DNA from 3 places in the Photobacterium kagoshimensis genome. Region 3 is predicted to be linked to each of the others. Evidence: predicted binding sites of a transcription regulator. Region 3 holds the regulator's gene; each other region holds the start of a gene.

Region 1 (2,279 bases), on a different contig from region 3:
AGCGACTCTGAATACTTTGCAGAGAAAGTGGGCAGTGCAAATGGCGTGTACGTAGTACCAGCCTTCACAGGATTAGGCGCCCCTTACTGGGACCCGTATGCGCGTGGTGCGATTGTGGGTCTAACACGTGGTGTTAACTCAAACCACATCATTCGTGCCACACTAGAAAGTGTGGCCTACCAAACTCGTGACGTACTGGATGCGATGCAGGCGGATTCAGGCATCAAGCTCGCAAGCCTACGTGTTGATGGCGGTGCCGTTGCTAACAACTTCTTGATGCAGTTCCAATCAGACATCCTTAACACTGAAGTACACCGCCCTGTCGTCACCGAAGTCACAGCGCTGGGTGCAGCTTACCTTGCTGGCCTTGCGGTGGGTTTCTGGGACAGTATCGATGAGCTACAAGACAAAGCGGTACTCGATCGTAACTTCTCACCTTGCGCCAACGACAAAAAACGTGATCGCCGCTACCGTGGCTGGCAACGTGCGGTGGAATGTGCCAAAGGCTGGGCTATCGACGAAGATTATGACGACGAATAATCCTCAGTGATCACGCCCCCTCTTTAAAGGTTCCCCCTCAAAAAAGGTCTGCACACGCAGACCTTTTCTTTTCCTAAATCTTTATTTTCTCGTCCACTACAGACGCATGCTGCAAAGGTTAAGCAATTAAACTGTGCCACAAGATCGGCACCACGATGATCGCTATCAGTAAAATTAACAAGCCATACTCAAGCCGCAGTAATTGATTGTGGGCTCGGTGTTGCTGGCGCTTATTCAATTGTTGGTTTTCTTGCTCTACCTCGCGGCGAAAGCGCTTAATCAACCTATGCATCGTATCTCTCTATTTCTGTTATATTTTTATGCTGATATTTTGACCTAAAGCCATATTTATTATCGTGATCTTTTTCACGCCTACTACTTGATAGTGCACAGAATTAAATTAACGCAAACGTTTCACTCAAGCTGTGATAAAATCCCCGCCAGTTCAAAAGCCCACTGATTTCTATTTCCGGAGTAACCATGAAACGCGATTTAGCGATGGCATTTTCCCGTGTCACTGAAGGTGCCGCACTGGCTGGCTACAAATGGCTTGGCCGTGGTGACAAAAACGCTGCCGATGGCGCAGCAGTTGAAGTTATGCGTACCCTTCTTAATCAAACTGAGATTGAAGGTGAAATCGTTATTGGTGAAGGTGAGATCGATGAAGCACCTATGCTCTACATTGGTGAAAAAGTCGGTTTAGGTGGTGATGCTGTCGATATCGCCGTTGACCCAATCGAAGGCACTCGCATGACAGCCATGGGTCAAAACAACGCATTAGCAGTGCTTGCTGCGGGCGAAAAAGGCACGTTCCTAAAAGCGCCTGACATGTACATGGAAAAACTGGTTGTTGGCCCTGGCGCGAAAGGCGCGATTGATCTTGATAAGCCACTAGCAGAAAACCTAGAGAACATTGCTGCGGCATTAGGTAAAACACTGGATTCATTAGTTGTCACTACGCTGGCTAAGCCTCGTCATGATCAAGTGATTGCCGACATGCAAGCTATGGGTGTCCGCGTTTTCGCTTTCCCTGATGGCGACGTAGCAGCTTCAATCCTAACTTGTATGCCAGACAGCGAAGTTGATGTGATGTACTGCATTGGTGGTGCACCTGAAGGGGTTGTTTCAGCCGCTGCTATCCGCGCGCTGGGTGGTGACATGCACGGTCGCTTGATCCCACGTCATCAAGTGAAAGAAGACAACGAAGAAAATCGTCGTCTTGGTCAAATTGAAATTGACCGTTGTGGTGAAATGGGTATCGAGCCGAACAAGTTACTGCGTATGGAAGACATGGCGCAAAGCGACAACGTGATTTTCGCTGGCACAGGTATCACCAAAGGTGATCTACTTGAAGGCATCAGCCGTCAAGGTGATATGGCAACCACAGAAACCCTATTGATCCGTGGTAAGTGCCGTACCATTCGCCGTATTAAATCAACGCACTACCTATCACGTAAAGACGATGCGATTAAAGGTCACATCATCTAAGTCGATTATGGGGTTACCCCAATCATCAAAGCGCGCCTATTTCGGTGCGCTTTTTTATTGCACCCCGTACCACCGCTTACCGCGATCAAACATCCTGCCGCATTTCTCACCTAAAGCATTATTCATCCTCTATGCTTAATTTGTAAAGTCGTTGCTTTATTTAGCTCACTGATTACATAATAGTAATGACAAAGGAAGATGCTGCTATGAAAACAATCGATAAAATTCTTCAACGAATGAAGCGTGAAGGT
Region 2 (2,279 bases), on a different contig from region 3:
AGTTGGTTGAGCTCAGCATCGGTATCTTGTGGGAAGCGGTTAATCGCGACCACCACAGGCACACCGTATTTTGCTGCATTACGAATGTGCCATTTTAGGTTATCAAACCCTGCAATGAGTGCTTTTTCATCGGTTTCGAAAATGGCATCAGGCAGTGCTTGGCCTGGACGTAAATCGTATAAGCCCGAGTTCGCTTTTAAACCGCGAAGTGTTGCGACTACCACAGCACAGTCGGCTCCGCGCCCCGCTTGTTGAGCCTTGATATTACAAGCCTTTTCAAAGCCCATATCAGAACCAAACCCACCTTCTGTAACTGTGAAATCACTCAGTTTCAGGGCAATACGATCGGCAATGATCGATGAGTTACCATGGGCAATATTGGCAAATGGCCCAGCATGGATCAGGGTTGGAACACCTTCAAGCGTTTGCATCAGTGTTGGTTCAATGGCTTCACACATAGTGACAGCCATTGCGCCTGCAACTTGCAGGTCTTCGGTTGTTACAGGTTGGCCATCAAGGTTGTATGCCACCACAATGCGACCAATGCGCTGGCGCATATCGGCAAGATCGGTAGAAAGCGCCAAAATAGCCATTAGCTCAGAAGCGGCAGAAATATCGAAACCATCTTCACGTTCGAGGCCGTTAATGGTTTTGCCTTCTTCGTTTTTACCCACAGTGATCATACGCAGCGCGCGGTCGTTATGATCCATTACGCGACGCCAAACAATACGGTTACGATCGATACGCAGTGCAGGCAGGCCAGTTTTTTCGTTAAATGCTTCGAAGCCATGGCGATCTTCATGGAATACACGTGCATCAATCGCAGCAGAAGCCAAATTATGTGCTGCGGTTACGGCATGGATGTCGCCAGTAAGGTGCAGATTGAGCTTCTCCATTGGAGCGACTTGCGCATAACCACCGCCCGCAGCCCCGCCTTTCACGCCAAATACAGGGCCCATTGAAGGCTGGCGAATACAGGCGATGACACGTTGACCTATTTTGGCTAAGCCTTGCGATAGACCAATGGTTGTTACTGTCTTACCTTCGCCTAGTGGCGTTGGTGTAATCGCAGTAACAAGAATTTGTTTACCATCAGGTGTGTCAGCAAGACGTTTGAGAATAGACGGTTTGACCTTGGCTTTTAACGTCCCTTGAGGCGTTAAATCTTGCGGTTCAATTCCCGCATTAAGCGCGATTTGGTCAATAGGAGTGAGTGCGGTGTCGCGGCAAATTTGAATGTCGCTTTTCATGTGGGCTCATACCTTTATAAACAATGGGGAAGCACTGCTTTGAGCTGCTCTGGCAGGTCACGCAATCGTTTGCGGTGGCTTTATACCACAATTTTATCACGGTTATATAGTTTTATTCCGATATATCTGTTGTTGATTTGTTGATGTTTATAACACTATGAAAACCTCAATTCCGAGAACTAGCTAAAAGTCTTTGAATTAATGACGTTGTCTGTTGTTTCGATTTTGTTAATTGTGTGATTAGTAGCAAAACTAATTTTATTGTGGTGGAATAACTACCCAGAATAGGGTCGGTAGCTCCTATGATAATGGCCGTTGTAGCCCTCTGCGCTCCCTTTTATTGACTATGAATATGGTAAGCTGATCACAAGGGGAGTCTCTCCTCATCAGCGGTCGTAGTAGGTCTGCGACGAAATGCTTTAAAATAATGCTATCAGCTATGTAGGCAGTGATGTGTTTATACGCTTCGTAGCCACAATAATCAGCACTATATTCAAATCACGAAAGGAATGCGCAATGCTTAATTTTACCTTCCACAACCCGACTAAGATTTTCTTTGGTGAAAACCAAATTGCCGCAATCGCCAAGCAGATCCCGACAGATGCTAAAGTCTTAGTGACTTACGGTGGTGGCTCTATTAAAGCGAATGGAGTGTACGATCAAGTAAGTAGTGCACTAAAAGATCACCAATGGAGCGAGTTCTCTGGTATTGAACCGAACCCACAATTCGATACATTGATGAAAGCCGTTGCGCAAATTAAAGAAGAAGACATTACTTATTTACTGGCTGTCGGTGGTGGTTCTGTTGTTGATGGCACGAAATTTATTGCAGCCGCTGCACGTTTTGAAGGTGAGCAACCGTGGGATATTCTGGCGCAGCATGCCAAAGTAACAGATGCGGTACCTATGGCTTGTGTGTTGACCTTACCTGCGACAGGTTCGGAGAGCAACACGGGCGCGGTGATCACACGTGGCACCACTAAGCTGGCATTTATGTCGCCTCATGTTCAGCCTTTGTTTGCGGTTCTT
Region 3 (2,279 bases):
GCGGTGAGATTCTGATTCATGGCAAAACCCACCATCAATGGTCAGCAAAAGATCTTGCCAAGTATTTAGCCGTTTTGCCCCAGCATAGTAGTTTAAGCTTTGCGTTTACTGCTCAAGAAGTTGCGGAGCTTGGTGCATTACCACTTGATCTAACGCGTGCTGATGCGACTAAAACAGCTGCTACTATGATGCAAAAAACCGAAGTGACAGCCCTTTCAAATCGGCTGTACCCTTCTTTGTCTGGTGGCGAAAAACAACGGGTTCATTTTGCCCGCGTGCTTACTCAGCTTAGCGAAGCGAAAGAAAATGCTATTTTGATGCTCGATGAACCAACATCAGCACTTGATTTAGCGCATCAACATAAAACATTACAACTCGCACAACATATGGCTAAAGCAGGAGCAGCTGTTATCGTCGTATTGCATGATCTAAACCTTGCTGCACAATATGCAGACCGCTTAGTTATTGTAAAAAATGGAAAGATACAGGCTGATGGCGATGCTTGGCATGCATTAGATTCTCAGAATATTGAGCGAATCTATGGCTGGCCTGTCACGATGACCAAGCACCCTACACTTCAACACCCAGTTATTCTATAGTCGCTCGTTATGTAATCCTTACAATGCACAAATAAATGCATACTGATGCATCAAATTTTACGCAATTTACATTATTATTGTTGATGTTTATCAAGTATTGCCATCTTGATAGACAGAAACGTTGCACTGTGCGCTACACTCAGTAAAATGTGAACGCAAGCGATTAACAATGTAACGCTACCAAATCCATAAAAGCCGCTCATCTGAGAAGCGGCTTTTAACGTTTATACAAGGTCTCTAGCGACATACAGCACTCGAAATGAAAGAGTTGGCGCTATGTATAGCTTAAAAAGATCCTCTTTATTGCAATTATTAGAAGAATAACTATGGCAACGATTAAAGATGTTGCACGTATGGCTGGAGTTTCAACAACAACAGTCTCGCACGTGATTAATAAAACACGCTTCGTAGCAGAAGCAACACAAAAAAAAGTGTTAGCAGCCGTTGATGAACTTAACTATGCACCAAGCGCTGTTGCTCGCAGCCTAAAATGTAACACTACCCGCACAATTGGTATGTTGGTCACCAAGTCAACCAACCCCTTTTTTGCTGAGGTTGTACATGGCGTAGAAGAATACTGCTACAAAGAAGGCTACACACTTATCCTGTGTAACACTGAAGGTAACCTATCTAAGCAACGCGATTACCTGCGCATGCTCGCCGAAAAACGCGTTGATGGCCTAATGGTGATGTGTTCGGACCTTGATCAACGTCTATTAGACCTATTAGAACGTCAAAATGACCTACCTATGGTTGTGATGGATTGGGGTCCTGAAAGTCCACACACGGATAAAATTCAAGACAACGCAGCCATTGGTGGCTATATCGCAATCAAGCACTTTATTGAAAACGGCCACACTAAAATTGGCTGTTTATCAGGTCACAATGAAAAATCAACCTGTCGTGAGCGCTTAAAAGGCTTCCAAAAAGCGATGGACGAAGCAAACCTAACCGTTAATGAAGATTGGATTATCGAAGGTGACTTCGAGTGTGAAACGGCCGTGAAAGCCGCTGAGCAATTCATTGCGATGAAAGAACGTCCAACGGCTATTTTCTGTTTTAACGACATTATGGCCATGGCGATGATCAGTACTTTCGTTCAGAATGGCGTTCGTGTTCCTGAAGATATATCTATCATTGGTTACGATAACATCGAGCTAGCACCTTTCTTCTCGCCACCGTTAACGACAATCCACCAGCCTAAACGCCGTTTAGGTAAAACAGCGATTGAAATCTTGATGGAACGCGTGAAAGATAAAAAGCACGAAAACCGTGTTTTTGAAATGTCACCTGAATTAGTTGTACGTAAATCGGTTCATAAGCTTAACTAACTATTCGCTTTACGCATAAACATTGAATAGCCGACGACCCCATATCGTCGGCTTTTTTTATTCATTCCCGCCACGCTAAACCCTCCTTTTTTACATAAATATTTAATATGTAACAATAAAATTACTTTTAGATTTGAAATAAGTTTGCTTCATTTACCCAATGATTTATTTAATCCCTGAATATTCTCTCTTCATAAAGCAGTAATAATTGAAGCAACATCACATTTTCCCCAGCATAGAGTAAACGCTTTTCTGCTATTTACGATATGCTTATTACGTCACGAACAGGGCAAACTACTTGAAAAAGTAGGACGCAAAGCTTCCGGCCTAACAAAGTGTTATTTAATAA

What was found. Region 3 encodes PurR, which represses purine synthesis genes. Its sites were predicted from a motif close to TNANGNAAACGTTTNCNTNA; they were not measured.
Region 1: glpX (class II fructose-bisphosphatase) is a predicted target of PurR. The motif match lies at 942-961, and genes of this name have one in related genera.
Region 2: L4C35_RS03655 (formate--tetrahydrofolate ligase) is a predicted target of PurR. The motif match lies at 1,308-1,327, and genes of this name have one in related genera.

Annotation. Positions count from the first base shown of each region.
Region 1 is NZ_JAKJSO010000012.1:195,472-197,750, forward strand. Features, by position in the region: gene glpK (glycerol kinase GlpK) at 1-540, shown strand, start outside; gene L4C35_RS10280 (hypothetical protein) at 659-832, opposite strand; gene glpX (class II fructose-bisphosphatase) at 1,021-2,028, shown strand; gene L4C35_RS10290 (helix-turn-helix transcriptional regulator) at 2,235-2,279, shown strand, end outside.
Region 2 is NZ_JAKJSO010000009.1:60,359-62,637, forward strand. Features, by position in the region: gene L4C35_RS03655 (formate--tetrahydrofolate ligase) at 1-1,250, opposite strand, end outside; gene L4C35_RS03660 (iron-containing alcohol dehydrogenase) at 1,767-2,279, shown strand, end outside.
Region 3 is NZ_JAKJSO010000018.1:45,472-47,750, forward strand. Features, by position in the region: gene L4C35_RS17060 (heme ABC transporter ATP-binding protein) at 1-599, shown strand, start outside; gene purR (HTH-type transcriptional repressor PurR) at 926-1,930, shown strand; cyclic di-GMP riboswitch class I at 2,209-2,279, shown strand, end outside.